Regions from separate parts of the Streptomyces sp. NPDC087845 genome, predicted to be linked through region 1. Evidence: riboswitches for the same ligand, from Rfam matches in the RefSeq annotation. Region 1 holds a riboswitch; each other region holds the start of a gene.
What was found. Region 1 has a riboswitch for cobalamin ahead of ACIOMQ_RS35805 (ribonucleoside-diphosphate reductase subunit alpha). Riboswitches for the same ligand answer to the same signal wherever they lie in the genome.
Positions count from the first base shown of each region.

Region 2: it holds a riboswitch for cobalamin, as region 1 does, so the genes downstream of both, ACIOMQ_RS17525 (ABC transporter substrate-binding protein) here and ACIOMQ_RS35805 (ribonucleoside-diphosphate reductase subunit alpha) in region 1, are expected to answer to the same signal.
Region 3: it holds a riboswitch for cobalamin, as region 1 does, so the genes downstream of both, ACIOMQ_RS12470 (prenyltransferase/squalene oxidase repeat-containing protein) here and ACIOMQ_RS35805 (ribonucleoside-diphosphate reductase subunit alpha) in region 1, are expected to answer to the same signal.
Region 4: it holds a riboswitch for cobalamin, as region 1 does, so the genes downstream of both, ACIOMQ_RS24035 (CoA-acylating methylmalonate-semialdehyde dehydrogenase) here and ACIOMQ_RS35805 (ribonucleoside-diphosphate reductase subunit alpha) in region 1, are expected to answer to the same signal.

Region 1 is NZ_JBIUVC010000021.1:102,690-109,831, forward strand. Features, by position in the region: gene ACIOMQ_RS35785 (sugar ABC transporter substrate-binding protein) at 129-1,430, opposite strand; gene ACIOMQ_RS35790 (GntR family transcriptional regulator) at 1,708-2,472, shown strand; gene ACIOMQ_RS35795 (DUF3311 domain-containing protein) at 2,806-3,012, shown strand; gene mctP (monocarboxylate uptake permease MctP) at 3,009-4,643, shown strand; cobalamin riboswitch at 4,819-4,950, shown strand; gene ACIOMQ_RS35805 (ribonucleoside-diphosphate reductase subunit alpha) at 5,089-7,142, shown strand, end outside.
Region 2 is NZ_JBIUVC010000006.1:143,979-151,120, forward strand. Features, by position in the region: partial or broken gene ACIOMQ_RS17510 (GntR family transcriptional regulator) at 1-156, shown strand, start outside; gene ACIOMQ_RS17515 (ABC transporter ATP-binding protein) at 405-1,226, opposite strand; gene ACIOMQ_RS17520 (FecCD family ABC transporter permease) at 1,223-2,296, opposite strand; gene ACIOMQ_RS17525 (ABC transporter substrate-binding protein) at 2,332-3,375, opposite strand; cobalamin riboswitch at 3,405-3,587, opposite strand; gene ACIOMQ_RS17530 (sensor histidine kinase) at 3,889-5,127, shown strand; gene ACIOMQ_RS17535 (response regulator transcription factor) at 5,099-5,794, shown strand; gene ACIOMQ_RS17540 (zf-HC2 domain-containing protein) at 6,432-6,767, shown strand.
Region 3 is NZ_JBIUVC010000004.1:100,136-107,277, forward strand. Features, by position in the region: gene ACIOMQ_RS12440 (hypothetical protein) at 1-290, shown strand, start outside; gene ACIOMQ_RS12445 (hypothetical protein) at 366-575, opposite strand; gene ACIOMQ_RS12450 (ferredoxin) at 749-982, opposite strand; gene ACIOMQ_RS12455 (aldehyde dehydrogenase) at 982-2,442, opposite strand; gene ACIOMQ_RS12460 (lipocalin-like domain-containing protein) at 2,693-3,196, shown strand; gene ACIOMQ_RS12465 (MBL fold metallo-hydrolase) at 3,462-4,502, shown strand; cobalamin riboswitch at 4,555-4,690, shown strand; gene ACIOMQ_RS12470 (prenyltransferase/squalene oxidase repeat-containing protein) at 4,799-6,079, shown strand; gene ACIOMQ_RS12475 (SCO2322 family protein) at 6,076-6,765, shown strand; gene ACIOMQ_RS12480 (energy-coupling factor transporter transmembrane protein EcfT) at 6,762-7,142, shown strand, end outside.
Region 4 is NZ_JBIUVC010000009.1:272,358-279,499, reverse strand. Features, by position in the region: gene ACIOMQ_RS24065 (energy-coupling factor transporter transmembrane component T) at 1-657, shown strand, start outside; gene ACIOMQ_RS24060 (ABC transporter ATP-binding protein) at 654-2,318, shown strand; gene ACIOMQ_RS24055 (ECF transporter S component) at 2,315-3,142, shown strand; gene ACIOMQ_RS24050 (hypothetical protein) at 3,165-3,311, opposite strand; partial or broken gene ACIOMQ_RS24045 (tRNA 4-thiouridine(8) synthase ThiI) at 3,328-3,717, opposite strand; partial or broken gene ACIOMQ_RS24040 (ribonucleotide-diphosphate reductase subunit beta) at 3,817-3,939, opposite strand; cobalamin riboswitch at 4,149-4,327, shown strand; gene ACIOMQ_RS24035 (CoA-acylating methylmalonate-semialdehyde dehydrogenase) at 4,550-6,049, shown strand; gene ACIOMQ_RS24030 (acyl-CoA dehydrogenase family protein) at 6,055-7,142, shown strand, end outside.

The DNA of each region.
Region 1 (7,142 bases):
TGGCCTTCCGTTCGGACCTGGTACCGGGGGGCGGGGGCGGCGGTTCCTTTCGGATCGCCACCCCCGCGAATGATCACTGGAGCCGCTGGTTCAGGAGTCCACCGGCTCGGATTCCGTGAGACGGAGGCTCAGGAGTCCTTGTTGATCATCGAGTCGATCTCCGCGTCGGCCGCCTTGGTGGCGTCCGCGACCGACTTGCCCTTGATGATGTCGAGCAGCATGACTTCGAGCGTTTCCTTCTTCTCGATCGCCGTCCAGCCCGGGGCGATCGGGGTGAACCAGGCGTCCGGCACGGCGTTGGCGATGGCCGCGGTCTCCGGCTTGGCCTTCAGCGGCTCAAGCTGCTTGGTGTTGTTCGGGAGGATGTTCTTGGAGGCGAGCACCTCTTCGGACTTCTCGCTGGTGAACATCGAGATCCACTCCTCGCCAAGGTCCTGGATCTTGGACTTGGAGATGGTGGCCAGGTCGGAGCCGCCGATGAAGGAGGGGAGGGCCTTGCCGTTCGGGCCGGGCATACCGGCGGTGGCGATCTTGCCTTCCAGCTTCGGGTTGCCGTTCGCCTTGGAGTCGACGACGCTTCCGGCCTCCCAGCCGTTGCCGTAGAGAAGCGCGGTCTTCTCGTTGGCCATGACGTTGGCGTGGTCCGCCTCGTCCTTGGTCTTGTCCCCGTGGTTGTACTTCTTGACCAGCTCGACGAAGTCGGTGATGCCCTTCTGGGCCTCGGGGGTGGAGAGGGTGGACTTCCACTCCTTCTTGCCCTCGTCGTACTTGGCTATCTGGCCGCCCTCGGCAGCGACGTAGGACATCGCGGCGTACCAGTACCGACCCGGCAGGTACAGCGGCGAGAACGCCTTGTCCTTGCCGTACTTCGCACCGATCTTGTCGAGGGCGGCGGTCAGCTCGTCCTGCGTGGCGGGGAGGGTGTCCTTGCCGGTGCCGGCCTTGAACATGTCCTTGTTGTAGATCGCCACGCGGGCGCCCGCGTAGTAGGGCACGCAGTACTGCTTGCCCTCGAAGGCGCAGGTGTCCTTCAGACCCTTGATCCAGGTGTCCGAGTTCTCGTACTTCTTCGGGTCGATCTCCCCGAGGGCCCCGTTGAGGATGTACGTCATGGTCTCGGTGTTGCCGAGCTCGACGACGTCCGGGAACTTGTCACCGGCCAGAGCGGCGTCGAGCTTCTTGGCCTTGTCCGCCCAGGTCTGGTACTGGACGTTGACCTTGACGTTGGGATACTTCGCCTTGAACTGGCTGTTGACATCCTTGACCAGCTCGGGCCAGGTGCTCTGCGCGTCCGACATCAGCCAGACGGTGAGCGTCTCCTTGCGGTCCTTCGGGTCCTTGGACGAAGTCTTGTCGTCGTCCGAACCACACGCTGCGATCGAAACCAACATGCCCGCGACGCCGATCGCCGCGATGAGCTTGCGCTTCACGCCACCCTCCTCAGGGATGCTGCAACCCCTCCCCCGCGAAGACCGTCGACGAGTACTGCTGGGGCTGGGACCTGGTCTTTAATGGTTTAGACCAGTACCGGGAGCTTGGCCTAGACCTTTTGGGGTGTCAAGGGTGTATAAGAAGTGCACTCGCGTCCGTTATAGGACCGACACCTGAGGGAGGGCGACGAGCCGTGACCGGACCGTGCCACCATGTGAGCCGCGACAGACGGAGGAGCCGGTGACGGCAGCAACGCAGCAGTCGGGAAGGCGGGCCATGGGTGCCGACGGGGGCAGTACGGAGAACGAGACGGGCGCGGCCACACGGACGGCGCGCGTCCCCAAGTACTACCGGCTGAAGCGACATCTCCTCGACATGACGGACACCATGCCGCCGGGCACACCCGTGCCGCCGGAGCGGACCCTGGCCGCCGAGTTCGACACCTCGCGCACGACCGTGCGCCAGGCGCTCCAGGAGCTGGTCGTCGAGGGCCGGTTGGAGCGCATCCAGGGCAAGGGCACCTTCGTCGCCAAACCGAAGGTCTCCCAGGCCCTGCAACTCACCTCGTACACCGAGGACATGCGCGCCCAGGGGCTCGAACCGACGTCCCAGTTGCTGGACATCGGCTATGTCACGGCCGACGACACACTCGCCGGACTGCTCGACATCACGGCCGGCGGCCGCGTGCTGCGGATCGAGCGGCTGCGGCTCGCCAGCGGGGAGCCGATGGCGATCGAGACCACGCACCTTTCGGCCAAACGCTTTCCCGCGCTGCGCCGTTCACTGGTGAAGTACACCTCCCTCTACACCGCACTGGCGGAGGTGTACGACGTACGGCTGGCCGAGGCCGAGGAGACCATCGAGACCTCGCTGGCCACCCCGCGCGAGGCCGGACTGCTCGGCACCGACGTGGGCCTGCCGATGCTGATGCTGTCCCGGCACTCGCTCGACGGCCGGGGCGAGCCGGTGGAGTGGGTGCGCTCGGTCTACCGCGGTGACCGGTACAAGTTCGTGGCGCGCCTGAAGCGGCCGACGGACTGATCCCCGGCGCGGCGACCAACCGTTTCCGGCCACCGCCCTCTCCGTACAACCGCCTCGGCCCTCGTGGGATCCAGCACTCCACGGGGGCCGTTCGCGTGCCCCGGTCCGGACCAAGTTCCGTACACTTGAAACCATTTCGAACATTCACGCCCATTCGCGGGACCGTTTCCGGACCGCAATGCGGACGGGGGGTGACGGTGACCGGATTCCTCCCCTAGATTTCCTGCGCATTACACCAGGTGATCAGCGAGGGGACGGAGTCGCCACATGCCAGCAGACCCAGCAGACCCAGCAGACCCAGCAGAGAATCCACCCACCGTCACACCTGTACGGGTGGTCATCGCCCTCTGTCTCATTGCGCCGTTCGTGGCGATGCTCTGGGTGAGTTCGTACGCGAAGGTGGACCCCTCCTTCATCGGTATTCCGTTCTTCTACTGGTACCAGATGCTCTGGGTGCTGATCTCCACCGCGCTCACGATGCTCGCGTACAAGCTGTGGCAGCGTGACCAGCGCGCCCGCAAGGGGGGTGCGTCGGCATGAAGGACGGCGTGAACGGCGTCGCGCTCGGCGTCTTCATCTTCTTCTTCCTGGCCGTCACGGTCATGGGCTTCCTGGCGGCACGCTGGCGGAAGGCCGAGAACGACGCGAGTCTCGACGAATGGGGCCTGGGCGGACGGTCGTTCGGGACCTGGGTCACCTGGTTCCTGCTCGGCGGCGACCTGTACACCGCGTACACCTTCGTCGCCGTTCCCGCGGCGATCTACGCGGCGGGCGCGGCCGGCTTCTTCGCCGTGCCGTACACGATCCTCGTGTACCCGCTGATCTTCACCTTCCTGCCGCGGCTCTGGTCGGTCTCGCACAAGCACGGGTACGTGACCACCTCGGACTTCGTCCGCGGGCGCTTCGGCTCGAAGGGGCTGTCGCTGGCGGTCGCCGTCACGGGCATCCTCGCCACGATGCCGTACATCGCACTCCAACTCGTCGGCATCCAGGCGGTGCTGGACGTGATGGGAGTCGGCGGCGGCGAGAACACCCACTGGTTCGTCAAGGACCTGCCGCTGCTGATCGCGTTCGCGGTGCTCGCCGCGTACACCTACTCGTCCGGCCTGCGGGCGCCCGCGCTGATCGCGTTCGTCAAGGACGGGCTGATCTATCTGGTCATCGCGGTGGCGATCATCTACATCCCGATCAAACTCGGGGGCTTCGACGACATCTTCGCCAAGGCGGGCGAGGCGTTCTCGCAGAAGAACGCGGCGGCCGGCAAACCGGTGGCCGGACTCGCGCCCGGCGAGGCGGGCCAGTGGGGCTACGCGACCCTGGCGCTGGGCTCGGCGCTGGCGCTCTTCATGTATCCGCACTCGATCACGGCGACGCTCTCCAGCCGCAGCCGCAACGTGATCCGGCGCAACACCACGATCCTGCCGCTGTACTCGCTGATGCTGGGTCTGCTGGCGCTGCTCGGCTTCATGGCGATCGCCGCCGGGATCAAGGTGGACAACGGGCAGTTGGCCATCCCGCAACTGTTCGAGGACATGTTCCCGGACTGGTTCGCGGGCGTCGCGTTCGCCGCCATCGGCATCGGCGCGCTGGTGCCCGCCGCGATCATGTCGATCGCCGCGGCGAACCTCTTCACCCGCAACATCTACAAGGACTTCCTGAAACCGGACGCGACCCCCGAGCAGGAGACCAAGGTCTCCAAGCTGGTGTCGCTGCTGGTGAAGGTCGGCGCGCTCGCCTTCGTCCTCACCATGGACAAGACGGTCGCGATCAACTTCCAGCTGCTCGGTGGGATCTGGATCCTCCAGACGATGCCGGCCCTGGTCGGCGGCCTGTTCACCTGCTGGTTCCACCGCTGGGCGCTGCTCGCGGGCTGGGCGGTCGGCATGGTGTACGGGACGGTGGCCGCGTACGGCGTCGCGAGCCCGACCCAGGCGCACTTCGGCGGGTCGTCCAAGGAGATCCCGGGGATCGGTGAGATCGGGTACATCGGTCTGACGGCATTCGTGCTGAACGTGGTGGTGACGGTGGTGCTCACCTTCGTCCTGAACGCCGTGAAGGCGCCCGCCGGGGTCGACGAGACCTCTCCGGCCGACTACACGGCCGACGCCGGCGACCTGGGCGTCCAGGTGGAGCTCCCGCCGGCCACGGCCGGGGCTCCCGGCGGCCACTGACGGCCGCGCCGATACCGTGCGGACGGCCCGTCGAGCCCCTCCAGCGGGGCGCGGCGGGCCGTCCGCACGGTCGGGGTCCCGCGGCCCGCAAGAGGGCCGCAGAGCCCGTTCTCCGGGTCCGAGTTCTGTTGCGCGACACAACATGTGGGGGCTGCCTCATCGGGCGGCCCCCACATGTATGCTCATCCTCGCTGTCGCCGCAGGGGAATCCGGTGCGAATCCGGAACTGTCCCGCAACGGTGTGTTCGGTGTGCTTTTGCGCACCCCCGAGTGAGTCCGAGGACCTGCCGGCAGCGCATCCGGCTCGACCGAACCGGATGCCAGACGTCCGGGCCTCGCGGATGGGCCGGTGGACGCCGAGTGGAGTACTGCCCTGCCCCGGGCCCGCCTCTGCCCGGCTGCCCCGTTCCCCGCCGGCCCCGAGCCGAGCGAGGGAGAGCACCACGTGACCATCGCGCCAGCCGATCCGGCTTCAGTCGCCCTGTCCGAAGCAGTCGAGTCCGAGGCGACCGCATCCGACGGACCGGGGACCGCGCTGCTGCGGACCCTGACCGACCTCACCGCCGATCTGCCCGACACCGACCCCGGTCGCGTCGCCGCCGCCGCGCTGCGCGGCCGCAGCGCCCGGGCGGACGAGGCCGAGCTGCGGTCGCTGGCCACCGAAGCCGCCGCGGGGCTGATCTCCGAGGACCCCGCCTACTCCCGGCTCGCCGCCCGGCTCCTGACCCGCACCGTCGCGGACGAGGCGGCCGGACAGGGCGCGGTCTCCTTCTCCGCCTCGGTCGCCGTCGGGCATCGCGAGGGACTGATCGCGGACCGTACGGCCGCGTTCGTCGCGCTGCACGCGGCGGCCCTCGACGCGCTGGTGGAGCGTTCGCTCGCCGACGGCGCCGACGACCGCTTCGGCTACTTCGGGCTGCGGACCCTGCACAGCCGCTACCTGCTGCGCCACCCGCACACCCGCCAGGTCATCGAGACGCCCCAGCACTTCATGCTGCGCGTGGCGGCCGGGCTCGCCGAGGACGACTCGCAGCGCGCCCTGGACGAAGTCGCGGCGCTGTACGGGCTGATGAGCCGGCTCGACTACCTGCCGTCCTCGCCGACCCTGTTCAACTCCGGCACCCGCCACCCGCAGATGTCCTCCTGCTATCTGCTGGACTCCCCGCTCGACGAGCTCGACTCGATCTACGACCGCTACCACCAGGTGGCGCGGCTCTCCAAGCACGCGGGCGGCATCGGTCTCTCGTACTCCCGCATCCGCGCCCGCGGTTCGCTGATCCGCGGCACCAACGGGCACTCCAACGGCATCGTGCCGTTCCTGAAGACGCTCGACGCCTCCGTCGCCGCGGTCAACCAGGGTGGCCGCCGCAAGGGCGCTGCCGCCGTCTACCTGGAGACCTGGCACGCGGACGTCGAGGAGTTCCTGGAGCTGCGCGACAACACGGGCGAGGACCAGCGGCGTACGCACAACCTCAACCTGGCGCACTGGATCCCGGACGAGTTCATGCGCCGGGTCGACGCGGACGGCGACTGGTCGCTGTTCTCGCCCGCCGACGTGCCCGAGCTGGTCGACCTGTGGGGCGACGAGTTCGACGCCGCGTACCGGGCCGCCGAGGCCAAGGGGCTGGCCCGCAAGTCGATGCCGGCCCGTGAGCTGTACGGCCGGATGATGCGCACCCTCGCGCAGACCGGCCAGGGCTGGATGACGTTCAAGGACGCCTCCAACCGGACCGCGAACCAGACCGCCGAGCCGGGCCGCGTCGTCCACTCGTCGAACCTGTGCACCGAGATCCTCGAAGTCACCGACGACGGCGAGACGGCCGTCTGCAACCTGGGTTCGGTCAACCTGGGCGCGTTCGTCGCCGACGGCTCCATCGACTGGGAGCGGCTGGACGCCACCGTCCGTACCGCCGTGACCTTCCTCGACCGGGTCGTCGACATCAACTTCTACCCGACCGAGCAGGCCGGCCGTTCCAACGCGAAGTGGCGCCCGGTCGGCCTCGGGGCCATGGGCCTGCAGGACGTCTTCTTCCAGCTGAGGCTGCCGTTCGACTCCCCCGAGGCCCGCGCGCTCTCCACGAAGATCTCCGAGCGGATCATGCTCGCGGCGTACGAGGCGTCCTGCGAGCTCGCCGAGCGGTCGGGCCCGCTGCCGGCCTGGTCCGAGACGCGTGCCGCGCGCGGTGTGCTGCACCCCGACCACTACGACACCGAGCTGAACTGGCCGGAGCGCTGGGACGCGCTGCGTGCCCGGATCGCACGGACCGGGATGCGCAACTCGCTGCTGCTCGCCATCGCGCCGACGGCGACGATCGCCTCGATCGCGGGGGTGTACGAGTGCATCGAGCCGCAGGTCTCCAACCTCTTCAAGCGCGAGACGCTCAGCGGTGAGTTCCTCCAGGTCAACGCGTATCTGGTGGAGGAACTGAAGCGGCTCGGCGTGTGGGACGCGCGGACCCGCGAGGCGCTGCGCGAGGCGAGCGGCTCCGTGCAGGGCTT
Region 2 (7,142 bases), on a different contig from region 1:
GCCGGAGCCTGGGATTCGCACAGCCAGGCGCGCGTCCCCGCCCCTGGGGCAATCGCCGAGAGGCTCGCGATCAGCCCCGGAGACCTCTGCGTCACCACGCACTACGAATTCCTCGCCGACGGGCAGCCCGTCCAGCTCTCCGAATCCTGGGAGCCCTGGGGTGGCATTCCGCTCGGCGGGCTCTTGGGGGAGTCGCGGGCTCTCTGTTCGGAGCGAGAGCCGTACTGTGGATCGGTGCCGTCGGCATGACAACGAGCATCCTCCCGTACTTCCTTCACCGCTGGCGGAACGCCGTTGACGCAACGGCCCGGCACGGCTGATCGCGTCGCAGGGGCAGGCCGCGGCCGCAACGGCCGACGCCCACAGGTGTGTTGAGGATGCCGATGGCGCAGGCGCCCGCCCGCTCACGAAGCGGAGTGGTCCATTGCGGCGGCCGGGACCGGCCGGCCGATCGTCGCAGGGAGGAAGGTGACGTGGGGTGCCCCGGTGCGCGGATGAATGACCACCTCTCCCGCCACCCCGTACACCTCGTGCAGTAGTTCCACGGTGAGTACCTCGGCGGGCGGTCCCGACACGATGACCTCGCCGTCGCACAGGACGTAGAGGCGGTCGCAGTAGTACGCGGCCAGATTGAGGTCGTGGAGCGCGACCAGGACGGTGGCGGGGAGTTGGCGCAGTATGCCGAGGACTTCGAGCTGGTGGCGTATGTCCAGGTGGTTGGTGGGTTCGTCGAGGACGAGCAGCGAGGGCTGCTGGGCGAGGGCACGGGCGATGAGTATGCGCTGGCGTTCGCCGCCGGACAGCCGGTCGAAGGGGCGGCCGGCCAGGAGGGTGGCGTCCACGGCTGCGAGGGCCGACTCGATCAGCCGGGCATCCTCGACGGTGTCGCCCGCGAGCAGGCCCTTGTGCGGGGTGCGGCCCATGGCGACGACCTCCCGTACCGTCAGGTCGAAGCCGGCGGCCGACTCCTGCACCACTGCGGCCAGGGTCCGTGCCAGCTTGCGTACGGGCAGGGACCAGGCGTCGGTACCGTCGATCCGCACCTGTCCGGCGTCGGGGCGCAGGACGCGGTAGACGGCGCGCAGGAGGCTGGACTTGCCGCTGCCGTTGGGGCCGACCAGGCCGACCACCTCGCCGGGGCGGGCCCGCAGTGAGACGTCCCGGACGAGGTGGCGTGCCCCGGCGGTCAGGGTGACGCCGTCGACGGTGAGTTCGGTCGCGCTCATGCCACTCCTGGGTCGGCGTTCCGGCGGGCGTCGCGGCGCATGAGCCAGAGGAAGAAGGGACCACCGCACAGCGCCGTGAGCACCCCGACGGGGATCTCCATGGGGGCGGCGACGGTGCGTGCGGCGATGTCGGCCCAGATCAGGAAGACCGCTCCGCCCAGTGCGGCCGTCGGCAGTACGCGGCGGTGGTCGCCGCCGACGAAGAGGCGCACGATGTGCGGCAGCATCAGGCCGACGAAGCCGATCGGTCCGGCCGCCGCGACCAGGACGCCGGTGACGAGGGACAGCATGATGAACATGCGGGTCCGGAACCGGGCCACGTCCAGTCCCATGGTCGTTGCCGCCTCTTCACCGGCGAGCAGCAGGTTCAGGTGCCGTGACTGCACCAGGAGGACGGCGATGCCGAGCAGCAGGGCCGCGCTGGGCAGCCACAACGTGCCCCAGTTGACACCGCCGAGGCCGCCGAGGGTCCAGGCGAGGACCGCGCGGGCCTCGTTGCCCCGGCCGGTGGTGAGCAGCAGCAGGTCCATCACCGCGGTGAGCACCGCCGCGGTCGCCACACCGGACAGCACGAGCCGCACCGAGGTGATGCGTCCGCCGGTGCGGGCGGTCGCGTACACCACCAGCAGCGAGCCCAGGGCACCGGCGAACGCGGCGGCCGACAGCGACACCGGCCCGAACACACTCACGCCGAAGACGATCACTGAGACCGCGCCGAGGGAGGCTCCGGAGGAGACGCCCAGCAGGTACGGCTCGGCGAGCGGGTTGCGGATCAGGGCCTGCATGGCGGTGCCCACCACCGCGAGTCCGGCCCCGGTCACGGCCCCGAGCAGCACGCGCGGTGCGCGCACGTCGAGGACGATCGTCTCCCGGGCCCGGGACCAGTCGGGATCCGTCCAGTCGGCGCCCAGGGCGTGCGTCACGATGCCCCACACCTGGCCGGGCGGCACGTGCACCGAGCCGATGGCCAGGCCGGCCGTGGCGGAGAGCACCAGCAGCAGCGCGAGGACGCCCAGCGTGAGCGCGAGGGCGGCGTCACCCGACCGGTTCATGCGGCGCCGGCGCCCCATCGCCGGCTCATCGCCGGCCTTCGCGGGTGCCTCCGTCACCGGAAGCTCTCGGGATGCAGGCCGCGGGCCAGGCCGTCGACCGCGTACGCCGACCGGATTCCGACCAGGGTCGCGGTCAGTGGCAGCACCACGAACCGTTTGTTCTTGACGGCGGGGACATCGGCGAGTGCGGGCTGCGAGAGCAGGAACTCCTTCTTCTGCCGGACGCTCCCGGAACCCGCGTAGTCGTAGATGGCGATGACCTCCGGCTTGCGGTCCACGACCTGCTCCCAGGAGACGTCGCCGAAGACGTCGTCGAGGTCCGCGAAGACGTTCCGGCCGCCGGCCAGCCGGATCAGCTCGCTGCCCAGGCCCTTGCCGCCCGCGGTGAAGGCCGTCTTGTCGCCGCTGTCGTACACGAAGACAGGCACTTCGGCGTCGTTCTCGACCGCCGTGGTGGCCTTGTCGATGCGTCCCTGGAGATCGGTCACCAGCTTGTCGGCGCGGCCCGGTATGCCGAAGATGCTGCCGACGGTGCGGATCTCGTCGTAGGTGTCGCTCATCGTCACCTGCTTCTTGCCGCAGTACTCGCGGTTGAGGTAGGTGTCGATGCCGGCGTCGGCGAACGCCTTGCGGGAACGGCCCTCGTTCTCGGCGAATGCGCTGCCGTAGCCGCCGTAGACGAAGTCCGGCTCCGCGTCGAGGACGGTCTCGAAGGAGGGCTCCTTCCTCGCCAGTTCGGGTATCGCCTCGAAGTCCTTCTTCAGTTCGGGCAGGACGGCCGAGTCGGGGAAGGCGGTGCCGACCATACGGTCCTTCAGGCCCAGGGCGAGCATCAGTTCCGCCGGGTGCTGATGGATGGTGACCGCGCGCGAGGGCGGTTTGACGTACGTCGTCCTCACGCCGCAGTTGTCGATGCTGACCGGGAAGCCCTCGGCCGGTGACGCGGTGGCCTTGGCGTCCCCGGTGGAGCCGTGGCCCGTGCCGCAGCCCGCGATCACCAGGGTGGTGGACAGGGTGACGGCTGCGGCGACGGCGCGCAGGGCACGACGGGGCCGGGCAGGGGGGAAGCAGGGGCGGCGAGGTATGCCGAAATACACGTAGAGCCTCCTGGGGAGTCCGCGCTCCTCAAAACGGGCCCGCGACAGGCCAGTGTCCTGACTCCCGGATCGACGCTCCCCCCGCCTTCCCGCGCCGGGCGCAGTGGCATGTCGAAAGGTTGTACTCCCCGGTCACAGTGGCGGGACCGTGCCGGATTCGCACCGGCTTCCTGTCTCCCGTCGCGGCGATGACCTGCCGATATTACGTTTCTTCGGGGCTGCCGCACAAAGGGCGCTCGTGTGAGTGATCGCACGTCGCCGGACCGATTCGGGTCCCCTGGGACCCCTTGCCCGCCTCGTGGCTCCTCGCTCACGCCCTCGGCATCCGGCTCGGACTCCTCGCCGCCCGGCCCCCACCGCCCGTCCTCGTGACAGCGGAGCCGCGGGCCGGGCAGCACGACGTGGACGGCTGTGCGCCGGCGAAGGCTCGGCGGACGGGCAGCGGCCGGTGGCCGAGGCGCCCCTGCCCCGCGCGGCGATGCCCGATGCGGCCATTGACCCTACGGTGGTGACATGGCGGTGATCAGCGGTTGGAGGCGGTGGACGCGGCCCCGGATCGGTGTGGTGGACGCACTGACCGTGGCTGCGCTGTTCGGGCTGGCGGTCGTGGCTTCCTCGGTCGTACCGCACCAGCACACGTTCTCCTTGCGGTGGCCCGCCGTGGTGCTGGCGGGTATCGGTTGCTCTGCGCTGGTATGGCGGCGGCATCACCCCTTCGGCGTACTGGCCGTCGCCATTGGCTGCGGGGTGGCCTTTCAGGTGCTCGGATTCCGCGAAAGCCCTCTGGTGATCAGCCCGGTCCTGGTGTCGGTCTACACCGTGGCCGCGCTGACCGACCGGCGTGCCGCCTGGACCGCGGCAACATTCTCGGCCGCCGTCCTGGTGGGCGCCGCCGTGGTGTGCGACCCGCGCGCATGGCTGGCCCCCGACAACGCGGCGATGCTGGCGTGGACGGCGCTGCCGGCTGCCGTCGGGGACGGAGTGCGTTCCCGACGCGCCTATGTGGCAGCCGTGGAGGAGCGGGCGGAACACGCGGAGCGCACGCGTGAGCAGGAGGCGCAGCAACGGGTGGCGGCCGAACGGGTGCGGATCGCGCGCGAGCTGCACGACATCGTCGCGCACCACATCGCCCTGATCAACGCTCAGGCGGGCGTGGCCGTGCATCTGGTGGAACGGCGGCCGGAGCAGATCGTGGCCGCCTTGGAGGACATCCGGGACACCAGCCGGTCCGCACTGGACGAGCTACGGGTGACCGTAGGGCTGCTGCGGCAGTCCGGCGATCCCGTGGCGCCGCGTGATCCGATGCCGGGCCTCGCGCGCGTACCGGCGCTCCTGGCGTCGTTCGAGCGCGCCGGTCTGGCCGTGAGCCATACCCGGCGGGGCATCGCCGAACCGCTGGCGCCGACGGTCGACCTGGCTGCGTACCGCATCGTCCAGGAGGCCCTGACGAACGTGCACAAGCACGCCGGTGCCGACCATGCCCGGTTGTTCCTGCACTACCGCCCCGAGCGGCTGACGATCACCGTCGAGGACGACGGACGAACCGGAGGGGACCACGCCCGTCCGGGGACGGGGCACGGACTGATCGGGATGCGCGAGCGCGCTGCCACGGTCGGGGGCTGGCTGCACGCGGGAGTGCGCCCGGAGGGCGGCTTCACCGTGACGGCCGAGCTTCCGCTGCGTCCCGGCCTGGTGATGGGAAAACCACCGAGGAGAGACGGGCATGACGGTTCGCGTACTGCTTGCCGATGACCAGGCCCTGCTGCGGGGCACCTTCAAGATGCTTTTCGACTCCACCGATGACATGGAGACGGTGGGGGAGGCGTCCAACGGGGAGGAAGCGCTGGAACTGGCGCGTACGGAGCGCCCCGATGTGGTCCTGATGGACATCCGCATGCCGGACATGGACGGCCTCGACGCCACCCGCCTCATCAGCGAGTCCGAGGACCTCACCGGGGTGAAGGTGCTCATCCTGACCACCTTCGAGGACGACGAGCACGTGGCCGAGGCCCTGCGCGCCGGTGCGAGCGGCTTTCTCGGCAAGGGGGCCCGGCCCGAGGAGCTTCTCGACGCCGTCCGCACGATCGCCGCCGGCGAGGCACTGCTGTCCCCGTCGGCGACGCGTGCGCTGATCAAGCGCTTCCTCGCGCAGCCGGACCCGTGCCCGGCGGGCGTGCACGAGCGGTTGGAGTGTCTGACGCGGCGGGAACGCGATGTCGTGGGGCTGGCGGCACTGGGGCTGTCGAACGACGAGATCGCGGAACGCCTCTTCGTCAGCCCGCTGACCGCCAAGACCCACGTCAACCGGGCCATGACCAAGCTGGCGGCTCGTGACCGGGCCCAGCTCGTAGTCATCGCCTATCAGTGCGGCCTGGTCAGTCCGGCAACGGAATCCGGGGACTCACAGGCGCCCCTGTAGTCGTCGGCGCGGTATGCGCGTGTCGTCGCGGTCGTAGCCGGTCGTGGCGGATACCGCAGCCGTGGTAGCCGGGAATCGCTGCGGGGGGACGACGCGCCGGGGGCCGTTCCTGGGCGAAGGTGGGAAGGCGAACGGAGGTTTCGCCATGATCGAAGCCCACTGCCCGATTGAGCGGTACAACGCCGAATCGACATCGATGACCGCGGTCCGCGCCGCAGCTTTCTCCGGCGGCCCGACGGTTCTGTTCGTGGCCGTCCCCGATCCGGCGGCGGCACCTCGGGCAGGCCGGTCACTCTCGCTGCGTGCGCAGCCGCCCGCCCCGGGCAGCGCCGCCCGGTCTCTCACCGTCGCGACGCCTGTTCCCGGAGGGAAGCGGCAGTCGCGGGCGGACGTCCCCGCCGATTCAGGGGTCACCCCCGGCGCGGAGCGCCGCTCCTCCGGATCCCGGGCGTCGCGCCTCGCGAAGGCACAGCGGCACACCGGCGCCCAACGGCGGCTACCGCGGGGCTGAAGGCGGCCCCGACGCCGAGGCACCCGCTCGGCGACCCGGCGTCGCCCACTCCGGGGCACTCACGCCCGAACCCCTGGCCCCGACGACCGCGTGACCGGCATCCCAGCTCAGGAAGGACACCCTCCCATGCTCACTGCAACCGAGAAGTACCGCACGATCGGTGAACGACCGGCCGAAGACCACGGCCTCAAGGCCCCCGCGGCCGACGAGGCGAGCACGGTGGGAACCCACCTGGAGACCTGCCCCACGTGCCGGGACGAGCACGACTGCGGTGCAGCCCTGCCCGTACACCTGTTCCTTCTCCGCGACGCCCTGGCCGCCAGTGCCGGCCGGCACCGGGGGACTCCCGAACACCGCCACGCGGCACCCTGCCGGCGCGGTCCGGCCCGTGCGGACGGGGCCACGCAGCTCACCCTGTCCCAGTGGGTCAGCAGGACCGCCAGGATCGGGGACGGGAGCTGACGTGAAAGCAACAGCGATCCCGGTCGTGCGGCCCGGCACCCGGTTTCCGGGCCGCACGACCGGACGCCGGCCGGTCACGAGGAGGGCCGGCCACGGAGATCCCTCTCGTGGCCGGCGGCGATGGCCGGCCTCCGGCCATGGGCGAGCCCGGCCCGCCCGAGCGGAGTACGCCGGTCGACCCGGCCACGCCGAGGCCGGCCGGTACCACCCCGGCCGCGAAGGCCCGGCATGCGGGCCGCGCGGCCGGTCGCGGCCGGCCTGCACGCGATCGGCCGCGCGATCGGCGAATGCCCCGGGCCGGCATGGCCGCCACGGCGTCCGGAGCCGGACGCGGCGGGGTGGCCGCCACCTGACCGGCGGACCCTCCACGCGTCT
Region 3 (7,142 bases), on a different contig from region 1:
AGGAGGCACGCCAGATCTCTCCGTGGCTGCGCGCCGCGAGCGGGGAGACACTCACGGGCACACTGCCGGGCCTCTCCTTCCTGGAGCCCGTTCTGTCGTTCAGCCATGCCGCGGGGCGTCCTGGCGCCGGGGCGGTCCGCGTACACCTCCGCTACGAGGCGGCGCCCGCGCGGCGCCGGGACGGTGACGGGCCGGACGAGTACGTGATCGAGATCAGGACCACCGCTGAGGAACTGCGCCGGGCGGCGGACGAATGGGACCAGTGCCTGGTCCTGTTCCCACCCCGCTGACCCGGCCGTTCCCACCACTGCGCGGTTCGGTCCGGATCCGGGTCGCCGTCTTCCGGGGCGCGGCGGTCCGGCTTTTCAGGACTTGTGGGATCTGCCGATCATGGAGTTGTGGATCGCGACGGAGTGGAAGGCGGCACGTGTGTGCCGTGCCTCGTCCCGTGCCCGCTGCTCCATGAGAAGGCCGTCGGAGTTCTCCGTACGGGAACTCCCGCGCCGAAGCAGAACGACGATCAGATACGCGACCGCCGACGCCAGGACCCCGAACATCACCAACAGTTGCTCCATGGCGGACCACCCCTCGTACCGGTCGCGTCAGGAACACGCTTCCTGCCGCGACCGGATCGTAACCGGTACCGGGACGGCGGTCACTGCCCGAATCCGGCAGCACAGGCCGCTCCGGGCCTTCCGGGAAATGGCCGTCACCGAGGACATGTCCGCTTCCGCCGCGCCCGTCCCGGCTATTCCTCCGGTGGGAAGACCGCCTCCCCCGAGCCGGTCAGCGTGATCGTGATCGCCTCGACCGGGCACCCCTCGGCAGCGGCGAGGACCTTCTCGTTGGCGTCGGTCTCCGGCGACGACGGACGGGACTGCCGGGCGGAGTCCAGCGCGAATCCGCCCGGCGCGTGGTTCACGCACATCCCGGAGCCGATGCAGACCCCGCGGTCGACCTCGACGGACCAGCGGTCCCCCATCACGCCCCCTCGTATCCGGCCGGCAGATGGATCATCTTGTGCTCGAAGTACTCGGCGTACCCCTCGGGCCCGAACTCCCGCCCCAGGCCGGAGTTCTTGTAGCCGCCGAAGGGGCCGAGCATGTCGAGGCTGAAGGTGTTCACGCTGTACGTGCCCGTCCTGACCCGGCGGGCGACGTCGATACCGCGCTCCGTGTCGGCGGTCCAGACGCTGCCGCTGAGGCCGTAGTCGGAGTCGTTGGCGATCCGTACGGCCTCGTCCTCGTCGTCGTACGGCAGGAGGCAGATGACGGGGCCGAAGATCTCCTCGCGGGCGACGCGCATGGAGTTGTCGACATCGCCGAAGAGGGTCGGCTCGACGTACCAGCCCCGCTCCTGGGACGCCGGACGGCCGCCGCCGGCAAGGAGTTTGGCGCCCTCGTCCTGGCCGATCCGGATGTAGTCCAGCGAGCGCTGCTGCTGGCGCCGCGCGACGAGCGGGCCGAGTTCGGTGGCGGGGTCGAGCGGGTCGCCGATCTTCAGCGCGCCCGCGGCGGCGGCGAACGCCTCGGCCATCTCGTCGTAGCGGGAGCGGGGGGCGAGGATCCGGGTCTGGGCGACGCACGCCTGGCCGTTGATCATCCAGGCGAAGGGGACGATGCCCGCGACGGCCGCGTCCAGGTCGGCGTCCGGGAGGATCACGGCGGCGGACTTGCCGCCCAGCTCCAGCGTGACCCGGGTGAGGTTGCGGGAGGCGACCTCCATCACCCGGCGCCCCGCGGCCACGGACCCGGTGAACGACACCTTGTCGACGCCGGGATGCCCGACCAGGTACTCGCTGACCTCGCGGTCGGCCGGAAGGATCGACAGCACCCCCTCCGGCAGCCCGGCCTCGGCGGCGATCTCGGCCAGGACATAGGCGTCCAGCGGGGTTTCGGGCGAGACCTTGAGCACGGCGGAGCAGCCGGCCAGCAGCGCGGGCGCGAGCTTCGCGGCGGCGGTGAACTGCGGGACGTTCCACGGCACCACGGCCGCGACCACGCCGACCGGCTCCCGCCGCACCAGCAGCGGCCCGAGAACCCCGTCCCGCCGCTCCTCGTACGAGAAGGAGCGGGCCACGGTGATCGCCGCGTCCCACACCATCATCGCGGCGAGCGCCTGCACCATGACACCGGACGTGTACGGGGTGCCGTTCTGCGCGCTGATGACCCGGGCGATCTCCTCGTACCGCACGGCGAAAGCGTCCTTGATCCGGGTGATCACCGCGATCCGCTCGTCCACCGTCATCCGCGGCCAGGGCCCCTCGTCGAACGCCCGCCGGGCAGCGGCGACGGCCCGGTCCACATCCCCCTCGCAGGCATGCGGCACCCGGCCGATGACCTGTTCGGTGTGGGGCGAGACGACCTCGATGACCTCCCGGCCCAGCGGATCGACCAACTCCCCGCCGATGAACAGTTTTCCGTGTTCGACAAGCTCGGTCATGGCTGCTGCCTCCCGCGACCCGGCGCGTTTCCCGACTCACCAACTGACTGCGTGTCAGAACTGATACCAGTTCCAGTTCCAGGAGTCCACGGCCACGACAGCGCGGGGCACGGACGGCCGCCGCCGTGCCGCCCGGCCGGTTTCCTCGCACGTCCGTCGCTTCCGGGGCGTTCCGCGCGGGTAGGGACGAGAACGACCCCCGTCCCCCACGCACCTGTCCAAAAGTCCATACGCCCAGGAAGGGAATCACGTGTACACCCCGTCCCGCACCGAACCACATCATCCATCAGCCCCCCGGCCGGATGCCTCCGAGCATCCCCTCATAGGCGCCTGGCTGCTCAGCAGCGTCGCCATCGTGGACGTCTCCGGCCGCACCCTCGAACACCCCCTGGGGCAACGTCCGACAGGGCTGATCACCTACACCACCGACGGCCACATGTCCGTCAGCGTGCTGAACCCGGACCTGGATTCCGAACCGGCGGCGGAGCCGGAGTCGACCGACTCGGTCGACTCCGCGACCCTGCTCAGGACCTCTCCGTACCTGGGGTATGCGGGAACCTACGAGGTGACGGGCGACCGGGTCGTCCACCACCTGCACATCGCGTCGTTACGCCCCTGGGTCGGCACCCAGCAGGAGCGCCGCTGGGAAGTGGAGGGGGACCGATTAACCCTGTTCCCCCCGAACGAGGGGATCGGCGAGGACGCCCGCGCCCCGCGGCTCGTGTGGCACCGGCCGGCCGCGGAGGCCGCGTGAGCGACGGCTGATCCGGGTTCACCGGCCTTCCGGCCGGCCGCATCCACTGCCCGGCGCGGGGTGCGGACCGTGAGGACCGCCCCCCACCGTTCGCGCTGACGCGGGAACCGTGGTCCGCGTGACGCGCGGCGCACGCGGACCACGGACGGAAGAGATGGTCGACCGGGGCTACTACTGAAACAAGTTCTCGTTACAGTGGGCGCGGTGCACCGCACACCCGTACGTCCGGTACACCGGCCATGCCTCGGAGAGAGAGGGCGAGCCCATGACGCAGGTGACCGACCACGGCGGGGGCGTGCACAGCATCAAGGTCCCCATCCCGGACAATCCGCTCGGCCACACCCTGGTGCACGTCCTCGACACCGATCGCGGGCCGGTCCTGATCGACACGGGCTGGGACGACCCGGAGGCGTGGGACACGCTCACCGCCGGGCTCGCCGCCGTCGGCGCGGATGCCGGTGACGTCCACGGCGTGGTCGTCACCCACCACCATCCCGACCACCACGGCCTCTCCGGGCAGGTGCGCGAGGCGTCCGGGGCCTGGATCGCCATGCATGCGGCGGACGCCGCGATCGTGCGCCGGACCCGCGAGTCCCGGCCGGGCACCTGGCTGTCGTATCTCGTGGCGAAGCTCACCGCGGTCGGTGCGCCCGAGGAGCATCTCGCGCCGTTGCGGGCCGCCGCGGCCGAGCGGGGCCGGGCACACACCCTGCCCGGTCAGCGGGCCGCGCTCCCGGACCGGGAGATCGTTCCCGGGGAGCTCCTCGACCTGGCGGGGCGCACGCTGCGGGCCATCTGGACGCCGGGGCACACACCCGGCCATGTCTGCCTGCATCTGGAGGAGCGGCATCCGGGGAATCTGCCCGGCCGGGGCCGGCTCTTCTCCGGGGATCATCTGCTGCCCGGGATCAGCCCGCACATCGGGCTGTACGAGGACCCGGACGACGCCGCGGTCACCGATCCCCTCGGCGACTACCTCGACTCGCTGGAGCGCATCGGCAGGCTCGGGGCGGCGGAGGTGCTGCCCGCCCATCAGTACGCGTTCGCGGACGCCGCGGGGCGCGTACAGGAACTCCTGGCTCATCACGAGGAGCGGCTGACCGGGCTGCTCGGGCTGCTGGCCACCGCCCTGACGCCGTGGGAACTGGCCGAGCGGATGGAGTGGAACCGGCCGTGGGACCGGATCCCGCGCGGCTCGCGGAACATCGCCGTCTCGGAGGCCGAGGCGCATCTGCGGCGGCTGGTGAAGCTGGGGCGCGCGGAGGCCGTGGCGGGGAGCGACCCTGTGACGTACATCGCGGTGTGACCACTCCGCGAAGGGCTCTGCCGCGGCCACCGGCCCGGAACCCGCCCTTCCCCGCCCGGTACAGTGTGCGAGTCGTCATCATGCCCGTTCAGGGGGAAGCCGGTGCAAATCCGGCACTGACCACGCAGCCGTGAACCGTCGTTCCAGGCGGTGAGCCGGAATGCCCTGTCCGCGGTCGTGACCGGCTCCCGCCACCGGAACCCCGGTGGTCGGCACCGTCGAGGAATACGGGGCCGGAGCCTGGTGCCTGAGCGTGCCTGTGCCCGGATCCCCCCACAGGAGAGGCCCCGCCCGCCATGACCGTACGCCGCAGAGCAGCAACGCTCGCCGCCACCGCCACCGTGCTCTGTGCGGCCGCTGCCCCGGTCGCGGTCGCAGCGCCGTCCCCGTCGCCCTCGCCGTCCGCGGCGCTGCCGTCCGGGCTGTACGGCACGAAGGACCCCACCTACGACGGCGTCTGGCGGCAGTCGCTCGCCTTCCTCGCGCAGCGGGTCGAGGGCGTCACGCCCGCCGCGAAGTCGGTGGACTGGCTGATCTCCCAGCAGTGCTCCAACGGCGCCTACGCCGCGTACCGGCCCGACGTCTCCCAGCCGTGCACCGGGAAGACCGTGCTGGACACCAACGCCACCGCGGCCGCCGTCCAGGCGCTCGTCGAGGTGGGCGGGCACCGGGACACCGTGAACGACTCGGTCCGCTGGCTGAAGTCCGTACAGAACGAGGACGGCGGCTGGGGCTACTCCCCGGGCGCGGCCAGTGACGCCAACTCCACCTCGCTGGTGATCGGCGCCCTCGCCCGGCAGGGCCAGCGGCTAGGCGACATCACGACCCACGGCGGCAAGACCCCCTACGCCCCGCTGCTGGGGCTCGCGATCCCGTGCGGCGGCAAGGACGGGGGTGCCTTCGCCTACCAGCCCGACAAGGCCGGGAAGCTCGCCGCCAACGCGGACGCCACCGCGGCCGCGGTGCTCGGCACGATGGGCAAGGCCATGGCCGTCGGGAACAACGCCTCGGCCAAGGCGCCCACCTGCCACCCGGGGCCGGGGCCGGGGCTCACGCCCGAGCAGGCCGCCCAGAACGGCGCCCACTACCTCGCGGACGCACTCGCCACCAGCGGCCATCTCGACCTGGCGCCGATGCCCGGAGCCGCCGACTCCACCCCGCAGCCCGACTTCGGCAACACCGCGGACGCGGTCGTCGCGCTGTCCGCCGCGGGCCACCAGGACAAGGCCGCCAAGGCCGTGGCCTGGCTGAAGAAGAACTCCGGGGCGTGGGCCGAGCAGAACGGTCCCGCCGCCTACGCGCAGCTGATCCTGGCCGCCCACGCCACCGGCTCCGACGCCCGCGACTTCGGCGGCGTCGACCTGGTCGACCGGCTGAACGCGGCCGGTCCCGTTCCGGCGGCCGTCACGACGCCCGACCCGTCCGCCGAGACCGGGTACGTGGCCACGGAGAAGGACGAGGTCCACAGCGGCGACGACGTGATCGGCGGCGTGTGGTGGTACGTCGGCATCGGTCTCGTCGTCGGTGCGGGCGCCGGCTTCCTGATCAGCGGGCGCCGGAAGAACCAGCAGCTGTGAGGCGGGCGGGAAGGGCAGCCGCCCTCCTGGTGGTCCTGGGTGCCGTCCTGGCCGTGCTCGGCGCGGGGACGGCGTGGGCGGACGGGTACCGGTACTGGTCGTTCTGGGAGGGCTCCGGCACCGGCTGGACGTACGCCACCCAGGGCCCGTCCCTGGTCCGGCCGGACGACGGCGCGGTGCAGGGCTTCCGGTTCGCGGTGAGCGAGGACTCGCAGGACTCGGCGCAGCCGCGCCGCTCCCCCGGGTTCTCGGAGATCTGCGCGGACACCCCGGCCAAGGACGGCAGCAAGCGGGTCGCGCTGGTCATCGACCCGGGCACCGCGGCGGACGCCCCGGCCGGGGAGACTCCTCCCGCGCCGCGTACCGCGTGCGCGCGGGTCGCCCCGGACGCGAGCACCGCGGAGGCGCTCGCCTCGGTGGCCAAGCCGTTGCGCTACAACAGCGGGGCGCTGCTCTGCGCCATATCCGGCTATCCGGGCTCGGGCTGCGGCGAACAGGTCTCGGGCACCGGGCACGGGACGCCGGCCGCCCCCGCGTCCGGGGCCCCGGACGCATCCGCCGCCGACGCCGCGGACAGCGCGGACGGCTCGGGTGGTGGTCCCTCCGCCGGGGTGCTCGTCGGGGTCGGCGCCGTTCTCCTCCTCGGCATCGCCGCAGTCGTGCAGGCCCGCCGCCGCCGCGGATGACGGCCTCGACCACCCGCCCGGTGCGGCCGCGGCGCCCGCTGCGCGCCCCCGGGGCGACCCGCAGCAACGCCCTGCCCGCCGGGGCCTGGTGGCTGTGGGCGCTCGGTCTCGCCACCGCCGCGTCCCGGACCACCAATCCCCTGCTGCTCGGGCTGCTGGTGGGGGTGGCGGGCTACGTGGTCGCTGCGCGCCGTACGGACGCGCCGTGGGCCCGTTCGTACGGGGCGTTCATCAAGATCGGGCTGTTCGTCGTCGGCGTGCGGCTGGTCTTCTCCGTCTTCCTCGGTTCGCCGGTCCCCGGTACGCATCCGTTGTTCACGCTCCCCGAGGTGCCGCTGCCCGACTGGGCGAAGGGGGTCCGGATCGGTGGCCGGGTC
Region 4 (7,142 bases), on a different contig from region 1:
GTCGCCGTCACTGTCGCGATCAGCGTCGCCCCCCAACTCGTACAGAGCGTGCAACGAGTGGCCCGCGCCCGCAGGCTCCGGGCAGGCCGCAACAAGGGGCTCAAGGCGCTTCGCGGCATCGTCGTCCCCGTCCTTGAGGACGCCCTCGAACGCTCCCTGCGCCTCGCCGCCGGAATGGACTCCCGGGGGTACGGCCGCGCCGGCACCGCCACCCGCCGCTCCCGACGGGCCACCGGGGCGCTCATGCTCCTCGGTATGTGCGGACTGTGCGCCGGGGCCTACGGACTCCTGGACGCGACCACGCCCGCGTTCCTCGGGCTCCCGGCCATGGCCGCGGGAGCCGTGCTGTGCGTGGCGGGCCTGCGTCTGGGGGGACGCAGGGTCTCGCGTACCACCTACCGGCCCGACCCGTGGCTGCTGCCCGAATGGGCCGTCGCCGGAGCCGGTGTGCTCTCCGCCGTCCTGCTCTTCAGCAACGTGGGCTACAACGCGGCCGAGCTCAATCCCTCCATCTACCCGCTCAGCTGGCCGACGCTGCCGCTGGTGCCGACCTTCGCGATCCTGCTCGCCGGGACCGCCGGGTTCCTCGCACCGCCGCCGACCCCGCCCCACCCGGTCGTCCCCCGACAGCGCACCGAGAAAGCCGAAGCCACGTGATCACCTTCGATCAGGTCACCGTCCAGTACGACGACACTGCCGAACCCGCCCTGCGCGAGGTCGACCTTGTCATCGAAGAGGGCGAGCTCTGCCTCGTCGTCGGTCACACCGGCGTCGGCAAGTCCACCCTCCTGGGCGCCGTCAACGGGCTCGTCCCCCACTTCACCGGCGGCACCCTCTACGGCCGCGTCACGGTCGACGGACGCGACACCGCGACCCACCCGCCCCGGGAACTCGCCGACGTGGTCGGCGTGGTGGGACAGGATCCGCTCGACGGGTTCGTTACCGATACCGTCGAGGAAGAACTCGCCTACGCCATGGAGCAGCTGGCCATCGCGCCAACGGTCATGCGCAAGAGGGTCGAGGAGACGCTCGACCTGCTGGGCCTCGCCGACCTGCGCCACCGCGCGCTGCACGAACTGTCCGGCGGCCAGCAGCAGCGCGTGGCCATCGGATCGGTCCTCACCGCCCATCCTCGCGTCCTCGTCCTCGACGAGCCGACCTCCGCCCTCGACCCGACCGCAGCCGAGGAAGTACTCGCCGCCGTCACCCGCCTTGTCCACGACCTCGGGGTCACCGTCCTCATGGCCGAACACCGCCTCGAACGAGTCGTCCAGTACGCCGACCGCATGGTGTACCTGCCCGGTGACGGGCGCGTTGTCCAAGGGACTCCCGCAGAGATCCTCCGTACGTCCTCCATCGCTCCGCCGATCGTGGAACTCGCCCGCGCCGCCGCTTGGCACCCGCTGCCCCTGTCCATCCGCGACGCCCGCCGCGCCGCCGCCCCGCTCAGGGCCGAGCTGGCCAATGCCGCGCCGGCTCCGGTACGTCCTGCTCCGGCGGCCGGACCGCCCGCGTTGCTGACCGCGCGCGGTATCACCGTCAGCTATCACGGCGTCGCCGCCGTCCGCGAGGTCGACCTCGACCTGCGCAGCGGTGAGATCACGGCTCTGATGGGGCGCAACGGCTCGGGGAAGTCGTCCCTGCTGTGGGCGTTGCAGGGTTCCGGCCCGCGCAGGGCCGGCACGGTCCGCGTCACCGGAGACGGCGCAGCGCGCGATCCACACGCTCTGCCCGCGGCCCACGCGCGCCGCCTGGTCGGTCTCGTCCCGCAGACACCCGCCGACCTCCTCTACCTCGAAAGCGTCAAGCAGGAACTCGACCAGGCCGACAGCGAGTCCGCCCACGGGACCGAGTCCTCCGGGGCGCGAAGCATCCTCGACCGCTTGGCCCCGGGCATCCCCGACAGCACTCATCCCCGGGACTTGTCGGAAGGACAGAAGCTGGCTCTCGTCCTGGCGATCCAACTGGCCGCCGCACCAAGGATCGTGCTGCTCGACGAACCGACCCGCGGGCTCGACTACCGTGCCAAGGCGGAGCTGACACGGATCGTCGCCGCGCTCGCCGGTGAGGGCCGCTCGGTCGTCATCTCCACGCACGACGTCGAGTTCGTGGCCCGGACGGCGGACCGGGTCGTTGTCATGGCCGAGGGCGACATCGTCGCGGACGGGCCCACGTCCGAAGTCATCGTCGCCTCACCCGTGTTCGCCCCGCAGACCGCAAAGATCCTGGCACCGCTGCCGTTCCTCACCGTCGATCAAGTGACCTCGGCACTCGAAGTGGCCGACGCCGCATCCCGCGACGGCGAGGACCGGGCATGAGTACTACCGCCGCGACGGCCATCCGGCTCAACACCCGTGTTTCGCTGGTCATTGCTCTGGCCGCGTTCCTCGGAGTGGTCGCGTTCTTCTGGCCCTTCGTCGTCGCGCCCGGAAAATTCGGCTCGAACTACGCACCGCCCCTGATCTTCGGCATCCTGCTCGTCCTCGTACTGTGCGTGGTGCTCTCCGAGATAGCCGAGGGCGGCATCAACTCCAAAGCCCTGGCCATGCTCGGCGTCCTGTCCGCCGTCAACGCGGCACTGCGCCCCCTGGGCGCCGGAACAGCCGGCATCGAAACGGTCTTCTTCGTCCTGGTCCTGGCCGGACGCGTCTACGGGCCGGGCTTCGGCTTCACCCTCGGCTGCACCTCGCTGTTCACGTCCGCCCTGATCACGGGCGGCGTCGGGCCGTGGATGCCCTACCAGATGTTCGGCTGCGCCTTCGTGGGCATGCTCGCCGGATTCCTGCCCCGCGCCACCGGCCGCCGCGAGGTCCTGATGCTCGCCACGTACGGATCGGTCTCCGGTTACCTCTTCGGCTTTCTGCTGAACCTCTCCTTCTGGCCGTTCTCCCTCGACCCGAACAGTTCCATCGCCTACCTTCCCGGTCTGCCGTTCACCGAGCAGTGGCACCGCTACCTCGCCTTCGACCTCGCCACCTCCCTCGGCTGGGACACCGGACGGGCCGTCACCAACTTCGTCTGCATCACGCTGGCCGGCCCAGCGGTGCTCACCACCTTCCGCCGCGCCGCCCGCCGCGCACGCTTCCAGGCCCCGGTCCGCTTCACGCCCACCGGACCGACAGACCCCGACGGCCGTCCGTGAGCCTCGTGTCGCTGACCCCGCCTCAATCGTCCGAGCCGTCAGGGCGCAACCGCAGCAGGTCCGTATCCATGATCCAGCCGTGCTCGGCCCGTGCTTCGGCGCGCGTCAGGTGGTCGGGGTCACCGGCTCCGATGCCGATGACCAGAAGTTGCCGGGTGGCGGTACTCATACAGTGATGCTCCTTCTCACGCGCGGCTCACGGCGGACTCCGGCAGCTCTTCGTCCTGCCCCGGCCGCAGCACTTGGGCTGAAGCGGGCAGCGCTTCGATCACCTCGTCCAGGTCGAGGCGTCTCTCCACCGCGTGCAATTGCGGCAGCCCGGCCCGAGTGCCGACCCGGGGCGGGGCGAGCAGGCTGCAGCAGTCCTCGTCGGGGAGTACGGAGATGTCGGCGGTCCCGATGGACCGGGCCTCGTCGATGATTTCCTGTTTCTCCCGGCCGATCAGCGGGCGCAGTACGGGTAGCGAGGTGGCTTCGTCCACTGCGACCAGGTTGGCAAGCGTCTGGCTCGCCACCTGCCCCAGGCTGTCGCCCGTCACCAGCGCCTGGGCCCCGGCGGCATGTGCGAGTGCGGAGCGGCGCCCAGAGCCTCGACCGCCGCGGCCGTGATGCTCTCCATCGTGCTGGGCACCCGGACGGCCGGCTCGACGGAGTTGAAGCCGATGACACGCCGGGTACTTGTAGCCGGAGTAGTAGCCGTGCACGGCCTTGCCGCGCAGGATCAGGCGGATCATGTCGGCCGTGTTGGTGAGCATGGCGTGCGTGGAGAAGTGCAGCGGCAGGTAGAAGCCCGCGTACGGCGCCCAGGTCGTTGGAGAGCGGGACCTTCTCCGGCAGCCAGAAGCTGGCGGTGACCCGGTTCCACACCTCCAGGTCCGTACCCCGTGGCCCGGAACCAACCGGACTCCGACGGTAGCGCGGCGGAAACCGGCTGCTCGGCAAGGCTGTTCGCCCGTTCCCCGTTGCTACACGGGGCGTGGGGGGTGGACTTACTAGGACGTCCAACTATATCTTCGGGGGACAAGGTCCGCGGTGCAGGGAAGCCGGTGTGAATCCGGCACGGTCCCGCCACTGTGACCGGGGAGTGTGCTGCCTTTTACACGCCACTGGCGAGGTCTGCCGGGAAGGCGGGCGGTACACGGAGATCCGGGAGTCAGGATACCGGCCGCGGAATGTTCCGTGTTTTCCACGAGGATGGAGCAGACACGCATGGCACCGGTCCGTACACATACCCACGACCCTGGTGATCCGGCGGAGCGCACGCGACTCATCGTGCGCTCGTAGACCTGCGAGGCCCCGGCCCCGCTGTTCGCTGTCCCACGGCTCTCCCGGCAGTGCGCCCACCCGCGCGCCCGCCGAAGGTCGGCCGTGCCATCCCCGGATCTCACCTGACGAGAGCAGGCAGCCATGGTCCGTGAACTCACACACTTCATCGGCGGCAAGCACACCGCCGGCACGTCCGGCCTCTTCGGCGACGTCTACGACCCCAACACCGGTGCCGTGCAAGCCCGCGTGGCGCTCGCCGGCCGCGCCGACACCGCGTCGGCGATCGCCGACGCGGTCACCGCCCAGCAGGAGTGGGGACAGTGGAACCCGCAGCGGCGCGCCCGCGTCCTGCTGCGCTTCCTTCAACTCGTCGAGGCGGAACGTGAATCCCTGGCACGGATGCTGTCCCGCGAGCACGGCAAGACTGTTGCCGACGCACACGGCGACATCCAACGCGGCCTGGAGGTGGTCGAGTTCGCCGCCGGAATTCCCCATCTGCTCAAGGGCGAGTTCACGGACAACGCGGGCACCGGCATCGACGTGCACTCGTTGCGCTCCCCGATCGGAGTGGTCGCCGGAATCACGCCGTTCAACTTCCCCGCGATGATTCCGCTGTGGAAAGCGGCACCCGCTCTCGCCTGCGGGAACGCGTTCATCCTCAAGCCGTCGGAGCGCGACCCGTCCGTGCCGCTACGGCTGGCCGAACTGTTCCTGGAGGCAGGTCTGCCGCCTGGCGTACTGAACGTGGTGAACGGCGGCAAGGAGGCGGTCGACACCCTCCTGGAGGACCCCCGGGTGGGTGCGCTCGGCTTCGTCGGCTCCACCCCCATCGCCGCGCACATCTATGCCACCGCCGCCGCTCACGGCAAGCGTGCGCAGTGCTTCGGCGGCGCCAAGAACCACATGATCGTGATGCCGGACGCCGACCTGGACCAGGCCGTCGACGCGCTCATCGGCGCCGGATACGGATCCGCGGGGGAGCGCTGCATGGCGATCTCTGTGGCCGTGCCCGTCGGAGAGGAGACCGCCGGCCGTCTCGTCGCTGCGCTCAAGGAGCGCATCGCCACGCTCCGGATCGGCCGCTCCGACGACGTGGAGGCCGACTTCGGGCCCCTGGTGAGTCACGATGCCGTCGAACGGGTCCGCCGGTATGTGGACATCGGCGTCACCGAGGGCGCCGAACTGGTCGTCGACGGAAGGGACTTCTCCCTGCCGGGCCATGAGGACGGCTTCTTCGCGGGGGCATCTCTCTTCGACCGCGTCACCTCGCGGATGCGGATCTACCGGGAGAAGATCTTCGGGCCCGTCCTGTGCGTGGCGCGCGCCGCTGACTACGAGGAGGCCCTGCGCCTGCCCAGCGAGCACCCCTACGGAAACGGCGTCGCGATCTTCACCAGGGACGGAGACACCGCCCGCGACTTCACCCGCCGGGTGAACACCGGCATGGTCGGCGTCAACGTCCCGATCCCGGTTCCCGTCGCCTACCACACCTTCGGCGGCTGGAAGCAGTCCGGCTTCGGGGACCTGAACCAGCACGGCCCGGACGCCATCCGCTTCTACACCCGCACCAAGACCGTCACCTCGCGCTGGCCCTCAGGAGCCAGGGAAGGCGCGAGCTTCACCCTTCCCACCATGGGGTGAGCGCCATGACCACCACATCACTCACCGAAGACCAACAAGCCCTGGTCGAGACCACCCTCGACTTCGCGCAGGACCACCTGGCCCCCCATGCCGTCCGATGGGACCGGGACAAGCACTTCCCGCTCGACGTGCTGCGCAAGGCCGCAGGGCTCGGACTCGGCGGCGTCTACGTACGGGAGGACGCGGGAGGCAGCGGCCTGACCCGCGCCGACGGAGTCCTCGTCTTCGAGGCCCTCGCCTCCGGCTGCCCCTCCATCGCCGGCTACCTCTCCATCCACAACATGGTCGCCTGGGTGATCGACACCTACGGCGACGACGAGCAGCGCGCACGATGGCTGCCCCGCCTGTGTGCCATGGACGACCTCGGCAGCTACTGCCTCACCGAACCCGGCGCAGGATCGGACGCCGGGGCGCTCAGTACCCGCGCGGTGCGGGACGGCAACGACTACGTCCTGACCGGCGTGAAGCAGTTCATCTCCGGGGCGGGCGCCTCCCAGCTGTACATCGTCATGGCGCGCACCGGGGGAGCGGGCCCCGACGGCATCTCCGCGTTCCTCGTGGACCGGGACGACCCCGGCCTCTCGTTCGGGCCCAACGAGACGAAGATGGGCTGGAACGCCCAGCCCACCCGCCAGGTGATCCTGGACGGTGTCCGGTTGCCCGCGGACCGGCTGCTCGGCCGGACGGGCGACGGGTTCCGGATCGCCATGAGCGGCCTGAACGGCGGCCGCCTCGGGATCGCCGCCTGCTCCCTGGGCGGCGCCCGCAGCGCCCTCAGCAAGAGCCTTTCGTATCTCGCCGGCCGAGAGGCGTTCGGCGCCCGGCTGCTCGACGCGCAGGCCCTGCAGTTCCGCCTCGCCGACATGGCGACCGAACTCGCCGCTGCCCGCGCCCTGGTCCACCAGGCAGCCGAGGCCCTGGACCGCGGAGACCCGCAGTCCCCGCAGCTGTGCGCGATGGCCAAACGCTTCGCCACCGACACCGGCTACGCCGTCGCCGATCGCGCCCTCCAACTCCACGGAGGATACGGATACGTGAACGAGTACGGCATCGAGAAGATCGTCCGCGACCTCCGGGTCCACCAGATCCTGGA